Regions from separate parts of the Streptomyces sp. NBC_00376 genome, predicted to be linked through region 1. Evidence: riboswitches for the same ligand, from Rfam matches in the RefSeq annotation. Region 1 holds a riboswitch; the other holds the start of a gene.
What was found. Region 1 has a riboswitch for glycine ahead of gcvP (aminomethyl-transferring glycine dehydrogenase). Riboswitches for the same ligand answer to the same signal wherever they lie in the genome.
Positions count from the first base shown of each region.

Region 1 (7,693 bases):
TACCAGCCACGGCTGCTGTCCATCCCGGAGCTCTACATGCTCGCGCTGTGGCTCCACGGCGACGCCGAGGCCGACGCCGCCGGCGGGGCGCTCGCCCCCGCCGATCTCCTGGTTCCGCTGGCTCCCGCCCCGCCGGGCATCGCGGCCCATCGCCCGCACCGGGTCGCCGATCTGCTGCGCGTGATGACGCTGCGCATCACCCCTGGCCCCGGCCCCCTGCTCGGATCACCGGCCTGAGGACCGGACCCCGTACGAGAACGCTGTGCCCCGCCACCGTCCCCGGTGGCGGGGCACAGCGCTGAGGGGGCGCACTTCGGTGCCCGACCGGACTAGCCCGGTCCGGCCACCCCGAACCACCCGAAGTGACAGTGCAATTGCGGTGAACCGTCCGCGCGGGTGACGCGTCCTTCGAGTAAGGACAAGTGCTGCTGCGAAATGCCTGCGGAATGACGCCCGTGGGGCAACACTGGGACCGGACCGATCGATACGGGGGGCGGCCATGAACACCTCATCAAGCCGCAGGACATTCACTACAACGCAGCGAAAGAACCCAGCCATGTGCCAGCACCAGCCACCATGCCCGACCGCCGATTCAGCCGACCGGGAAGCCGCCCGCCTGATGGCCCACCACCCGGAGCAGGGCTGGAGCCTGCTGTGCAACGGAGTCCTGCTCTTCGAGGACACCGGTGAGCTGCTCCCCGACGGTCAGATCATCGCTCCGCACCGGCCCCTGGGGACCGACCGGGTGATGAAGGCCGCCTGACCGCGGCCGGTACGAGCAGGGGCCGGCCCGGAGAATTCTCCGAACCGGCCCCGACGCATGCCCGCGTCACTCCCCCGCGCTCATGACTCAGTTGTCGTACTCGTCCAGCGGCGGGCAGGAGCAGACGAGGTTGCGGTCACCGAAGGCGCCGTCGATCCGGCGCACCGGCGGCCAGTACTTGTCGGCGGCCGAGACGCCGGCCGGGAAGACCGCCACCTCACGGCTGTACCCGTGCTTCCACTCCCCGCCCAGCATCGCCGCGGTGTGCGGAGCATTGTGCAGCGGGTTGTCGTCCGCGCTCCACTCGCCGGAGGCCACCTTCTCGACCTCGCCGCGAATGGCGATCATCGTGTCGCAGAACCGGTCGAGCTCCGCGAGGTTCTCGCTCTCGGTCGGCTCGATCATCAGCGTCCCGGCGACCGGGAACGACATGGTCGGCGAGTGGAAGCCGTAGTCGATCAGACGCTTGGCGATGTCGTCGACGCTGACGCCGGTGGCCTTGGAGATCGGCCGCAGGTCCACGATGCACTCGTGCGCGACCAGACCGGCCGGGCCGTTGTACAGGATCGGGTAGTGCGGCTCCAGACGCTTGGCGATGTAGTTGGCCGCGAGCACGGCGACCTGCGTGGCCCGCTTCAGGCCCTCCCCGCCCATCAGCCGCACGTACGCCCAGGAGATGGGCAGGATGCCGGCCGAACCCCACGGAGCGGCCGAGATCGGTCCGACCCCGGTCTCGGGGCCCGCGGCGGGCTGCAGCGGGTGGTTCGGCAGGTACGGCGCGAGGTGCGCGCGCACCCCGACCGGGCCGACGCCGGGGCCGCCGCCGCCGTGCGGGATGCAGAAGGTCTTGTGCAGGTTCAGGTGCGAGACGTCGCCGCCGAAGCGGCCCGGCTTCGCGAGGCCCACCAGCGCGTTGAGGTTGGCGCCGTCGACGTACACCTGACCGCCGGCGTCGTGCACCTCGGCGCAGATGTCGGCGACGTGCTCCTCGAACACACCGTGCGTCGACGGGTACGTGATCATGAGTACGGCGAGCTCGTCGCGGTGCTTCTCGATCTTGGCGCGCAGGTCATCGACGTCCACCTCGCCGTCGTCGGCGGTCCTCACCACGACGACCTTCATGCCGGCCATGACGGCGCTGGCCGCGTTGGTGCCGTGCGCGGAGGACGGGATGAGGCAGACGGTGCGCTGGTCGTCACCGTTGGCCCGGTGGTACGCGCGTACGGCCAGCAGGCCCGCGAACTCGCCCTGCGATCCCGCGTTCGGCTGGATGGAGACGGCGTCGTAGCCGGTGACCTCGGCGAGGCGCTCCTCCAGCTCGCGGATGAGGGTGAGGAAGCCCTGCGCCTGCTCGGCCGGTGCGAAGGGGTGCAGCGCGCCGAACTCGGGCCAGGTGACCGGCTCCATCTCGGTGGTCGCGTTCAGCTTCATGGTGCAGGAGCCGAGCGGGATCATGCCGCGGTCCAGCGCGTAGTCGCGGTCGGCGAGCTTGCGCAGGTAGCGCAGCATCGCGGTCTCGGAGCGGTGCTGGTGGAAGACCGGGTGGGTGAGGATCTCGTCGGTGCGCAGCAGCGCCTCGGGAAGCGCGTCGGCGACGGTGGCGTCCAGCGCCTCGATGTCCCCGTCGGCGCCGAAGGCGGCCCAGACTGCGGCGATCTGCGTACGCGTGGTGGTCTCGTCGCAGGCGACGGAGACCAGGTCGGCGTCGACGAGCCGCAGGTTGACCCCGCGCTCACGGGCGGCGGCGACGGTCTTCGCGGCCCCGCCCGGGACGCGCACGGTGAGGGTGTCGAAGAAGGCGCCGGTCACGACGTCGACCCCGGCGGCGCGCAGGCCCTCGGCCAGGATCGTCGCGTAGCGGTGGGTGCGCCGGGCGATCGTCCGCAGCCCGTCCGGGCCGTGGTACACCGCGTACATTCCGGCCATGACGGCGAGCAGCACCTGGGCGGTACAGATGTTGCTGGTGGCCTTCTCGCGGCGGATGTGCTGCTCGCGGGTCTGCAGGGCCAGCCGGTAGGCCTTGTTGCCGTCCGCGTCGACGGAGACACCGACGAGACGGCCCGGAAGGCTGCGGGCGAACTTCTCGCGCACGGCCATGAATCCTGCGTGCGGTCCGCCGAAGCCCATCGGCACACCGAAGCGCTGCGTGGTACCGATCGCGATGTCCGCGCCCAGGTCACCGGGCGAGGTGAGCAGGGTCAGGGCGAGCAGGTCGGCGGCGACCGTGACGATCGCACCCAGCTCGTGGGCCTGATCGATGACGGGCTTGATGTCCCGGACCGCTCCGGAGGCGCCCGGGTACTGCACCAGCACGCCGAAGACACCGCGCTCGGCGAGCTCCGCCGGGATGCCCTCGGACAGGTCGGCGACGACGACCTCGACACCGGTCGGCTCGGCGCGGGTCTCTATGACCGCGACCGTCTGCGGCAGGGCGTCGGCGTCGACCAGGAAGACACCGTCCTTCACCTTGCCGACGCGCCGGGAGAGCGCCATGGCCTCGGCGGCCGCGGTGCCCTCGTCGAGCAGCGAGGCACCGGAGGTGGGCAGCCCGGTCAGCTCGGCGACCATGGTCTGGAAGTTGAGCAGCGCCTCCAGGCGGCCCTGCGAGATCTCCGGCTGGTACGGCGTGTAGGCCGTGTACCAGGCGGGGTTCTCCATGACGTTGCGCAGGATCACCGGCGGGGTGAAGGTGCCGTAGTAGCCGAGCCCGATCATCGGGGCCAGCACCTGGTTGCGGTCCGCGAGCTCGCGCAGCTCGGCGAGGACCTCGGCCTCGGTGCGAGCGGACGGCAGTGCGAGCGCCTCGGCGCTCTTGATGACATCGGGCACCGCGGCAGCGGTGAGTTCGTCCAGCGAGCCGTAACCGACCTGGGCGAGCATCTTCGACTGCGCCTCGTCATCGGGACCGATGTGGCGCTGCTCGAACGGAATGCCCTGCTCCAGCTGGGAGAGCGGAGTGCGACGGGGGGTCATGGTGGAGGCCTCCTGGTCTGTCACGACCTGCGAGGGGCACCACGGCGCGGGTGCCCGAACGGCCTCCCCCTCTGTCATCTCAACCTGAGAGCTTCACCGGCGCGCCTTGCGGCGTACCGGCTTTCACCGTCGGTGAGGAAGGGAATCGCACCGGCACTCGGCCGCACGAAACCCGCCCTGCTTTCCAGAGTGACCTCGTCCGTGCGGTACGGGGGCCTGAGAGATTCCGGGGAGGATTTGCTCCTTCGGCGCCTTCGGATCAACTCCGGAGGACTCTCCCGCACGGGGTCAGCAGCCATCACCAGCCTACCAGCGGGGTTCGTGGCTGATTTCTCGAGTGGCCAACCACCCGGATCTGCCTTTTTGTAGTGCTTGTGGAGTAGCCGCGACCAGTGGGAGGGACCGTGCAGAGCGACATCGATCCGCGCCGCCTGATCGGCCGCAAGGCGTTCGACCGCAAGGGCACCAAGATCGGGACCGTGGACGAGGTGTATCTCGACGACGCGACCGGTGTGCCCGAGTGGGCAGCCGTACGTACCGGACTCTTCAGCCGGGACGCGTTCGTCCCGCTGGAACCCAGCGAATTCGTGGAGGACACGCTCCGCATCCCCTTCGACCGTGCGCTCATCAAGGACGCACCGGACTTCGGTGTAGGCCGTCATCTCTCGCCGGAACAGGAGCTCCAGCTCTACCGGCACTACGGTCTGGACTCCCCGCCCGAGGAGATCGGTCCGGACAGGGACTTCGGCAGGCTGGCCGGCCAGGACGAGTAGTCCACCGGGTCCCTCACCAACGGCAGCGGATCGGCGGGCCGCAGTTCCGGGTCGTCGATCCGGAACGTACGCACCCGGCCGGGCGCCGACCCGGGCTCCTCGAAACGCACCGTCACCCGGCCGACACCACTGCCCTGCACCCAGCCATGGCCGTACGTCCCGTGGTGCACGTCGTGTCCGGCGGGCCAGCGCCGAGCTGCGCGCTGCTCGGCGGTCTCCGGGGCCGGTGCCCGGGGATCGCCCGGCGGCCCGCCCCCGTCGTCCCCCGCCGGTGCCGCCCCCTCCGCCGAGTCCTCGGCCGACTGACCGGCGGCTTCCTCGGCCGCGTTCCGCTCGCCGGCGGCCTGGGCGAAAAGATCCTCCTGGGTGTAGTCGGCGAGCCCCGTCACGCCCACTCCCAGGAGCCGGATGCCTCCGGTGGTGTCAACGGCCTCCAGGAGCCGTGCGGCGGCCTCACGGACCACCGTGGGGTCGTCCGTGGGCCCACGGAGCGTCTCGGACCGCGTGAGCGTCGAGAAGTCGTACCGGCGCACCTTCAGCACCACGGTGCGCCCGGACCTCCCCGCGCCCCGCAAGCGCTGGACGCACCGGTCGGCCAGCCGCTCGACCTCCGTCCTGATCCGCACCCGGTCATGCAGGTCGGCGTCGAAGGTGTCCTCGACGGACACCGATTTGGCGTCCCGCTCCGCGACCACCGGCCGGTCGTCGTACCCGAACGCCATGCGGTGCAGCGAGCCGCCGTGCGCCTTCCCCAGCAGGCGTACGAGCTCGTCCTCGCCCGCCTCGACCAGGTCGTCGACCGTCGTCATCCCCGCACGGCGCAGATGATCCGCCGTCGCCGGCCCGACCCCGGGGAGGATCCGCACCGTCATGGGTGCGAGCAGCGCCCGCTCCGTGCCCGGCTCTATGAGCAGCAGGCCGTCCGGCTTCGCCTCCTCCGAAGCGATCTTGGCAAGCATCTTGGAACCGGCGAGCCCGACCGAGCCGGTGAGCCCAGTGACCGCCTTGATGGCCGTACGCAGCTGCTCACCGATCTCCCGCGCCGAAGCCGCGTCGTCGGCCGTCCCCCCGGCCTCCAGGTCCACGAAGGCCTCGTCCAGGCTGAGCGGCTCCACCAGCGGCGAGAGCCGGGCGAGCAGCTCCATCACCTGGTCGCTGACGGTCCGGTACAGCTGGAAGCGGGGCACCAGATAGGCCGCGTTGGGCGCCAGCCGCCGCGCCTGCGCCGTGGGCATCGCCGAGTGCACCCCGAAGCGACGGGCCTCGTACGACGCGGTGGCGACGACTCCGCGCGGCCCGAGCCCGCCCACCACGACCGGCTTGCCGCGCAGGCTGGGCTTGGCCGCCTGCTCGGCGGAGGCGTAGAAGGCATCCATGTCCAGATGCAGGATGGTGGGCGCGGCTCTCACATCGTCGATGCTGCCCTACGGCACTGACAATCGCCGCGCCCGGACCGCGGGCCGCGTCAGCCGGCGCGGTTGCGCCGCCGCGCGAGCTCGTCGGTGGGGTTGTTCCCGATGAGGGTCTCGCCGGTGTCCACCCGCTCGCCGTGCAGCTGCGAGAGCGCGGCGTCCACGTCCTGCCACACCACACCCACCGCGATCCCGAAGACCCCCTGGCCACCCTGGAGCAGGCTGACGACCTCGTCGGGCGAGGAGCACTCGTAGACCGTCGCCCCGTCGCTCATCAGCGTCATCCGCTCGAGGTCCTGGAATCCGCGGGCCCGCAGATGCTGCACCGTGGTGCGGATGTTCTGGAGTGCCACGCCGGTGTCCAGGAAGCGCTTCACAATCTTCAGCAGGACGACGTCCCGGAAGCTGTAGAGCCGCTGTGTGCCGGAGCCGTACGCCGGACGCACGCTCGGCTCCACCAGCCCCGTGCGCGCCCAGTAGTCGAGCTGCCGGTAGGTGATCCCGGCCGCCGCGCAGGCGGTCGGCCCGCGATATCCGATGTCGTTGGCCGAAGCCACTCCGTCCCCCGCCACCGCCGCCGGTTGAACCGGTTGCACGATGGTGTGGTCGGCTGTACTCCCCTGCTGCGGATACGGCCCACCCGCTGCCGTACCGTCGCCGCTGCTTCTCACGCCGACCTCCGTCCTTGACCTGCCATCTCGAAGGTAGGCAGTCACTCGGGGTGCGTCAACGATCGCCACACTCGGCACGCCGAGTGATAATCACCCTGAGGGTGGTTTCCCGTGTCTCTCGAGCGGGAAAGGCTTGCCGGATGCGCTGACGGCAACCCCGAAGAACGGTCACTGACTGTTGGTGCCGAAATCCTCCGGGGAGATCTGATCGAGGAACTCGCGGAATTTCTCCACCTCGTCCTCCTGCTCGTCCGGGATGGCGATGCCTGCGTCGTCGAGCACCCCGTCACTGCCATAGATCGGCGTTCCGGTGCGCAACGCGAGCGCTATGGCGTCGGACGGCCGCGCGCTCACCTCGACCCCGCTGGCAAAGACCAGCTCCGCGTAGAAGACCCCTTCCCGTAGGTCCGTGATGCGGACCTCGGTGAGCTCCTGGCCGACGGCCTCGAGCACGTCCTTGAAGAGATCATGGGTCAGCGGCCTGGCCGGAGCCATGCCCTGCTGGGCGAAGGCGATCGCGGTCGCCTCACCAGGACCGATCCAAATGGGGAGGTACCGGTCGCCTCCCACTTCACGCAGGAGCACGATCGGTTGGTTCGAGGGCATTTCCACCCGGACACCCACAACGTCGAGCTCGTTCACACAGCAACCCTAGGACGTGCCCGGCAGGTTTGGGTAGTCGGGCAGCCTGGCGATCAGTGGAGCCGGATGTGCAGGGCGCTCTGTACCAGGGCCGAATGAAGCCTCACGGACAGCTCCGCGAGTTCTTTCGCAGTGGCCTCCGCATGGGCTCTGGTCTGCGGATTCCGGTGCCGCCGCAGGGGTGCGACCACCTGCTCGATGAGCCCGACCTCGCGATCCGCAGCGGCCCGCATGGCACGCAGGTGACGCGGCTCCAGACCGAACCTGCCCAGATCCGCCACAAGCCTGGCCACGGTCACCATCTCGGCGTCGTAACCGCCCTCGGCGGTCGGAACCACCAGTCCGTACGACTCCCACTCGTCGAGGTCGCTCTCGGTGACCTCGGCGGCCGCCAGCAGCTCCGCACGGCCGATCCGGGCCGCGGTGGCCCGTCCGGGCTCCGCGTCCCAGCCAACGGTC
Region 1 is NZ_CP107960.1:7,454,653-7,462,345, reverse strand. Features, by position in the region: gene OG842_RS33570 (hypothetical protein) at 1-237, shown strand, start outside; gene OG842_RS33565 (DUF5999 family protein) at 557-763, shown strand; gene gcvP (aminomethyl-transferring glycine dehydrogenase) at 851-3,736, opposite strand; glycine riboswitch at 3,931-4,027, opposite strand; gene OG842_RS33555 (PRC-barrel domain-containing protein) at 4,141-4,509, shown strand; gene OG842_RS33550 (DNA polymerase IV) at 4,434-5,918, opposite strand; gene OG842_RS33545 (MerR family transcriptional regulator) at 5,975-6,592, opposite strand; gene OG842_RS33540 (bifunctional nuclease family protein) at 6,761-7,234, opposite strand; gene ftsR (transcriptional regulator FtsR) at 7,288-7,693, opposite strand, start outside.

Region 2 (7,693 bases), 4.8 Mb from region 1:
TGCCCCAGCGGTCGGGGAAGAGTGTGCGGGCGATGTCCCGGCCGCCGACCAGCTCGTGGGCGCGGTTCCAGCCGCTCACCGAGAGCTCCTGGGCGGAGGTCACACAGGGGGCGTAGCCGAGGCCGTCGACCTCCATGTTTCCGTACTGGGCGTCGGGCGAACCCGCCTGGCCCTGCCAGAGGAGCATCCAGATCCGGCCGTTCGCGAGGGCCTGCAGCAGCGCCTCGTACGCGTCGTAGCGCCCGGGCGTCACTTGGCGCAGCATGTGCTCGACCTGCCCGGCCGCCGCGGTGCCTGACGCACTCACCTGGTCCCGCCCCTCTTCGATCCACTGTGTCGGCCCGCCGCCCCGGGCACACGGGTGCGGCATGATGCCGAGACACCAGCCATGAAACCAGCTTATGCGCCGGTCCTGACACCGACTTGACGTCATGGGTCGAAACGGTGTTCCCCGGACCGGCCCGGGACGCTCTTGTCCGGGACGCTCCTATACGGCCGCTCGCTGATAGAACGGGCGGATCCGCTCCCGCATCCAGTCGCCGACCGGGTCCTGTGCCACATCGAGCAGTACGAGATTGACCGGCCAGGGAACCTCGACCCGGCCCAGAGCGCGGCCGAGGGCGTCCATCGGGGCATTGCGCCCGGCGCCCTCCCAGGTGGAGAACTCGACGCCGATGAAGAGGACCGGGTCGCCGCCCTCGATGCTGGCCAGCGCCCGGCGGGCGGAGAGCACGACGCCGCTCTCCTCGAACTCACCGGCCGCCGCGGCGAGGAAGTCGACCGGCTCCTCCTTCCAGTCCGGCTCGTACAGCCGGACCCGGCCGCCGCTGGCCGGACCGTCCAGCGGGGTGCGCCCGGCCCGGCAGAGCTCGGCCACCGCGGGCGGCGGCAGCGGCATCCCGACCGCGCCGCCCGGGTTCACGGCTATGCCGAGCTGCGGCGGCAGTCCGCGGGCGAAGTCGCGGGCGGGCGCGACGGTGAAGGACATGTGGGTACCGACGCAGGCGAGGAACTGCTGCTCGGAGCTGAAGACGGGGACGTACGCGGCGCCCTCGATCTCCACCGTCGGCAGGTCCAGGGCCGCCGAGTCGGGTCCCCCGCCGTTGGGCAGCGGCACCCAGACCTGGCTGCGGCCGAGCACCTCGACGAGCCGCCCGCCCGCCTCCGGGCTGCCCACCGAGGCCATCAGCACTTCTTCGAGCTCATTGGCCGGCCATCCGCCCTGCGGATGGGACTGGACCTGTGCCGGAACGTCCACTGCTTCCCCTTCTCGCCCAAGCTTTCCGGCAGAAGGTTAACGCCCGGCCCCGTCGCCGCCCCGGCCCCGAGGCGCCGGCCACCGGCCACCGGCCTCAGAGGCTGTCGGGCCGCCCGTCCGCGAACGCGATCCGGCCGAGCCTTCCCGCCGCCTCCCGGTCCAGCAGCACCGCCGAGGCGCACCCGGGCGGCAGCAGGCCCGCCTCGGTCGCCCGCAGCAGCCTGGCCACCGCCCTGCGGTGCCGGGCGAAGGCGTATCCCGATACGCCGCGTCCGCGCTCGCGCTGGCCCTCCCTGGCGGTCTGCGGCGTCACGTCGAGCAGGACGAGGTGCAGGCCCCGGCCCCGGCGCCGGGCGTCACGGGCCAGCCAGCCGCGCACCCACGACTGGGTCCCGCAGTCGTGGACGACGGCGGACTCCCCGGAACGCAGCACCCGCCACAGCCCCCAGTAGTGGGCGGCGCGGACGAGCGGACGGTAGAGGGCGTAGGGGAGTAAGCGCGGCATGACCCGGGCCCAGCGGTCACGGGTGTCCTGGGAGTCGATGGCGTGCGCCGATGTCACCGCCCGCCGGATGAGCGTCGACTTGCCGCTGCCGGGCAGCCCGGAGACCACCACCACGTCACCCGCCGCGAAACGCAGGCCGCGCGGACTGCGCCCGGACCGCTCCCGCAGATCCCGCACCACGGGCGCGTGCGCGCCCGACGCGGCCCTCGCCGGGGCCCCCGCCTGTGCGGGCATCGCGCCGTGCGCGACCCCCGCGGTCGTCGCGTACCGCTGCAACGTCATCGCGCTCCCCCTGTCGGCTCACCCCACGTATGCCCCTGAAGTGTAAAGAAAAGGTAATGCGACACAACCGCCCACGCCGCTGATTTCCCACAGGGGACCGGGGCCCCACTCCGGCCCGATGCGTGCGATGATGACCCGGCCAACTGCATAAAGGCCGCTTGAATCCGCGCGGGAGAGCTCCGGTCACTTCCCGTGCCGGGCGCCGAAGGAGCAAGTTCCTCCCTTGAATCTCTCAGGCCCCGTACCGCGTGGATGAGGCAGATCTGAAAAGCGGGCCGCTTCGCGGCTCCACCCAAGGTGCAAGCCGAACCCCTCCAGGGGCTCTCGGCGAACCTCTCAGGTTCCGATGACAGATGGGGAGGGATCGTCCTCGTCGTCATGCCCTGGGAGTCATATCCATGAGCACCGCCCCCCGCCTCACCGCCCTCGATGCCCTGCACCGTTCGCTGGGCGCGACCATGACCGACTTCGCGGGCTGGGACATGCCGCTGCGGTACGCCAGCGAGCGCGACGAGCACAACGCGGTGCGTACGAAGGCCGGTCTCTTCGACCTGTCGCACATGGGTGAGATCACCGTCACCGGCCCCGAGGCCGCGGCCTTCCTGAACTTCGCGCTGGTCGGCAACATCGGCACCGTCGCCGTGGGCCGGGCCCGCTACACGATGATCTGCGCCGAGGACGGCGGCATCCTGGACGACCTGATCGTCTACCGGCTGGGCGAGACCGAGTACATGGTCGTCGCCAACGCGGGCAACGCCCAGATCGTGCTGGACGCGCTGACGGCCCGCGCCGAGGGCTTCGACGCCGAGGTGCGCGACGACCGCGACGCGTACGCGCTGCTCGCCGTCCAGGGCCCGGAGTCCCCCGCCATCCTGGCCTCCGTCACCGACGCCGACCTGGACGGCCTGAAGTACTACGCCGGTCTGCCCGGCACGGTCGCCGGTGTCCCCGCGCTGATCGCCCGCACCGGCTACACCGGCGAGGACGGCTTCGAGCTGTTCGTCGCCCCCGCCCACGCCGAGCAGCTGTGGAAGGCGCTGACCGAGGCGGGCGCCTCCCGCGGCCTGATCCCGTGCGGGCTCTCCTGCCGCGACACGCTGCGCCTGGAGGCGGGCATGCCGCTGTACGGGCACGAGCTGACCACGGAGCTCACCCCGTTCGACGCCGGTCTCGGCCGGGTCGTGAAGTTCGAGAAGGAGGGCGACTTCGTCGGCCGCAAGGCCCTCGAAGCCGCCGCCGAGCGCGCCGAGACCGCCCCGCCGCGCAAGCTCGTCGGGCTCGTCGCCGAGGGCCGCCGGGTGCCGCGCGCCGGTTTTTCCGTGGTCGCCGGCGGCCAGGTCATCGGCGAGGTCACCTCGGGCGCCCCCTCGCCCACCCTGGGCAGGCCGATCGCCATGGCGTACGTCGACGCCGCGCACGCCACGCCCGGCGCCGAGGGCGTCGCAGTGGACATCCGGGGCAGCCACGAGCCGTACGAGGTCGTGGCGCTGCCGTTCTACAAGCGCCAGAAGTGACGTCGTCGCTCCCGCAGAAGTGACGCAGTCGCGTCTCACACCGTAAGACCACCGTTCATCAGCACTCCCCCGCGTACAGGAGAATTCAGGTCATGAGCAACCCCCAGCAGCTGCGTTACAGCAAGGAGCACGAGTGGCTGTCGGCCGTCGAGGACGGTGTGGCCACGATCGGTATCACCGAGTACGCGGCCAACGCGCTCGGCGATGTCGTCTACGCCCAGCTCCCCGCGGTCGGTGACACGGTGACCGCGGGCGAGACCTGCGGTGAGCTGGAGTCGACCAAGTCGGTCAGCGATCTGTACTCCCCGGTGACCGGCGAGGTCACCGAGGCGAACCAGGACGTCGTGGACGACCCGTCGCTGGTGAATTCCGCTCCCTTCGAAGGCGGCTGGCTGTTCAAGGTGCGCGTCGCGGAGGAGCCGGAGGACCTGCTCTCCGCCGACGAGTACACCGAGTTCTCCGGCAACTAAAGACCCAAAGGGACCACCTGATGTCGCTTCTCAACTCCTCCCTCCACGAGCTGGACCCGGACGTCGCCGCCGCTGTCGACGCCGAGCTCCACCGTCAGCAGTCCACCCTCGAAATGATCGCCTCGGAGAACTTTGCTCCGGTCGCGGTCATGGAGGCCCAGGGCTCCGTCCTCACCAACAAGTACGCCGAGGGCTACCCCGGCCGCCGCTACTACGGCGGCTGCGAGCACGTCGACGTCGTCGAGCAGATCGCCATCGACCGCATCAAGGCGCTGTTCGGCGCCGAGGCCGCGAACGTCCAGCCACACTCCGGTGCGCAGGCCAACGCCGCCGCGATGTTCGCGCTGCTCAAGCCGGGCGACACGATCATGGGCCTGAGCCTGGCCCACGGCGGTCACCTGACCCACGGCATGAAGATCAACTTCTCCGGCAAGCTCTACAACGTGGTCCCGTACCACGTCGACGAGACCGGCGTCGTGGACATGGCCGAGGTCGAGCGCCTGGCCAAGGAGTCCAAGCCGAAGCTGATCGTCGCCGGCTGGTCCGCGTACCCGCGCCAGCTGGACTTCGCCGCCTTCCGCCGCATCGCGGACGAGGTCGGCGCGTACCTGATGGTCGACATGGCGCACTTCGCCGGCCTGGTGGCCGCGGGGCTGCACCCCAACCCGGTGCCGCACGCCCACGTCGTCACGACCACCACGCACAAGACCCTCGGCGGTCCGCGCGGTGGCGTCATCCTGTCGACGCAGGAGCTCGCCAAGAAGATCAACTCCGCGGTCTTCCCCGGCCAGCAGGGCGGCCCGCTCGAGCACGTGATCGCTGCCAAGGCGGTCTCGTTCAAGGTCGCGGCGACCGAGGAGTTCAAGGAGCGCCAGCAGCGCACCCTGGACGGCGCCCGCATCCTCGCCGAGCGCCTGGTCCAGCCGGACGTCACCGAGGTGGGTGTCTCCGTGCTGTCCGGCGGTACGGACGTCCACCTGGTCCTCGTCGACCTGCGCAACTCCGAGCTGGACGGTCAGCAGGCCGAGGACCGGCTCCACGAGCTGGGCATCACGGTCAACCGGAACGCCATCCCGAACGACCCGCGGCCGCCGATGGTCACCTCGGGTCTGCGGATCGGTACGCCGGCCCTGGCGACCCGTGGCTTCCAGGCCGAGGACTTCACCGAGGTCGCGGAGATCATCGCCGCCGCCCTCAAGCCGTCCTACGACGCGGACGCCCTGAAGGCCCGCGTCATCGCGCTGGCCGAGAAGTTCCCGCTGTACCCCGGCCTGAAGTAGTCCGGACAGGTTCTCGTAACACGTTGGGGCGGGGCACCGCGCACACTGAACTGTGAGCGCGGTGCCCCGTCCCATGCCCCGCCCCCTGGGCCGCCCGGCCCGCACCGCACCACCCGGCAGACGACGATGTCTACCAACCCCTGAGGAGTCACCGTGGCCATCTCGGTCTTCGACCTGTTCTCGATCGGCATCGGCCCGTCCAGCTCCCATACGGTCGGCCCGATGCGCGCCGCCCGGATGTTCGCGCGCCGGCTGAAGAACGAGGGCCTGATCGCCCACACCGCCTCGATACGCGCCGAGCTGTACGGATCGCTCGGCGCGACGGGTCACGGCCACGGCACTCCCAAGGCCGTCCTGCTCGGCCTGGAGGGCGAGTCGCCGCGCACCGTCGACGTGGAGTCCGCCGACGACCGGGTCGAGCAGATCCGTGCCACCGGCCGGATCAACCTCCTCGGCATGCACGAGATCGACTTCGACTTCGACGAGCAGCTGATCCTGCACCGCCGCAAGGCCCTCCCGTACCACGCGAACGGCATGACGGTCTTCGCCTTCGACCGCGAGGGCGAGCTGCTGCTGGAGAAGACGTACTACTCGGTCGGCGGCGGCTTCGTCGTGGACGAGGACGCGGTCGGCGAGGACCGGATCGTGCTCGACGACACCGTCCTCAAGCACCCCTTCCGCACCGGCGACGAGCTGCTGCGCCTCGCCCACGACACCGGGCTGTCCATCTCCTCGCTGATGCTGGAGAACGAGCGGGCCTGGCGCACCGAGGACGAGATCCGCTCGGGCCTGCTGGACATCTGGCGCGTCATGCAGGCCTGTGTCTCGCGCGGCATGTCCCGCGAGGGCATCCTGCCCGGCGGCCTCAAGGTCCGCCGCCGCGCCGCGAACACCGCCCGCCAGTTGCGGGCCGAGGGCGACCCGCAGGCCCACGCGATGGAGTGGATCACCCTCTACGCGATGGCGGTCAACGAGGAGAACGCGGCGGGCGGCCGGGTCGTCACCGCTCCCACCAACGGCGCCGCGGGCATCATCCCGGCCGTCCTGCACTACTACATGAACTTCGCGGCCGGCGGCGCCACCGAGGCCGAGAAGGAGGACAGCGTCGTCCGCTTCCTCCTCGCGGCCGGTGCCATCGGCATGCTCTTCAAGGAGAACGCCTCCATCTCCGGCGCCGAGGTCGGCTGCCAGGGCGAGGTCGGCTCCGCCTGCTCCATGGCCGCGGGCGCCCTCGCCGAGGTCCTGGGCGGCACCCCCGAACAGGTCGAGAACGCAGCCGAGATCGGCATGGAACACAACCTGGGCCTGACCTGCGACCCGGTCGGCGGTCTCGTCCAGATCCCGTGCATCGAGCGCAACGGCATGGCGGCGGTCAAGGCGGTCACGGCGGCGAAGATGGCGCTGCGCGGCGACGGCAGCCACAAGGTCTCCCTCGACAAGGTCATCAAGACCATGAAGGAGACGGGCGCGGACATGAGCGTGAAGTACAAGGAGACGGCGCGGGGCGGGCTCGCGGTGAACATCATCGAGTGCTGAGCGGACGCCCCCTGCTCGTCCGGGGCGGAGCCGAGCGGTCCGACGTGGAGCCGGGCCGTCCGGAGTGGACCTGAGCCGTCCGGGGTGGAGCCGGGCGGCTTCACCCCGCGGACGGCTTCGGGCGTGCGGGTAGAGTGGCCCGCTGCTCGCTCGCGGGCGTCGCAGGTGACGCCCCGGCCTCCTGTGCCTCGTCGCACGCCCCGCACGACAGGTTTCCCGCTCTTGTCCTCCTCCGTACCGTCCCCGGCCGCGCGGCTGCGTGGCTTCCGCCCTTCCTGGCTGTCCCCGAAGGTGTTCCGCACCGAGCTGCTGGCCGGCCTCGTGGTCGGGCTGGCGCTGATCCCCGAGGCGATCTCCTTCTCGGTGATCGTCGGGGTGGATCCGGCGATCGGGCTGTTCACCTCGTTCACCATGGCGGTGGTCATCTCCGTCGTCGGCGGACGCCCCGCGATGATCTCCGCCGCCACCGGCGCGGTCGCCCTGGTGCTCGCGCCCCTCAACCGTCAGCACGGGTTCGGTTACCTGGTCGCCGCGGTCATCCTGGGTGGTGTCTTCCAGACGGCCCTGGGTGCGCTGGGCGTCGCGAAGCTGCTGCGGTTCGTTCCGCGCAGTGTGATGGTCGGCTTCGTCAACTCCCTCGCCATCCTGGTCTTCATGGCCCAGATCCCCGAGCTGCACGACGTGCCCCGGGCGGTCTACCCGCTGATCGCCGGCGGCCTCCTGCTGCTGGTGTTCTTCCCCAGGGTGACCAGGGCGGTCCCGGCACCGCTGGTCACCGTCGTCGTCCTCACGGTCATCACGGTCGCCGCCGGGATCGCCGTCCCGACCGTGGGCGACCGGGGTGAGTT
Region 2 is NZ_CP107960.1:2,685,222-2,692,914, forward strand. Features, by position in the region: gene OG842_RS11835 (enhanced serine sensitivity protein SseB C-terminal domain-containing protein) at 1-307, opposite strand, end outside; gene OG842_RS11840 (enhanced serine sensitivity protein SseB) at 488-1,258, opposite strand; gene OG842_RS11845 (AAA family ATPase) at 1,353-2,045, opposite strand; glycine riboswitch at 2,205-2,302, shown strand; gene gcvT (glycine cleavage system aminomethyltransferase GcvT) at 2,444-3,559, shown strand; gene gcvH (glycine cleavage system protein GcvH) at 3,652-4,029, shown strand; gene glyA (serine hydroxymethyltransferase) at 4,050-5,309, shown strand; gene OG842_RS11865 (L-serine ammonia-lyase) at 5,463-6,845, shown strand; gene OG842_RS11870 (SulP family inorganic anion transporter) at 7,068-7,693, shown strand, end outside.
Region 2: it holds a riboswitch for glycine, as region 1 does, so the genes downstream of both, gcvT (glycine cleavage system aminomethyltransferase GcvT) here and gcvP (aminomethyl-transferring glycine dehydrogenase) in region 1, are expected to answer to the same signal.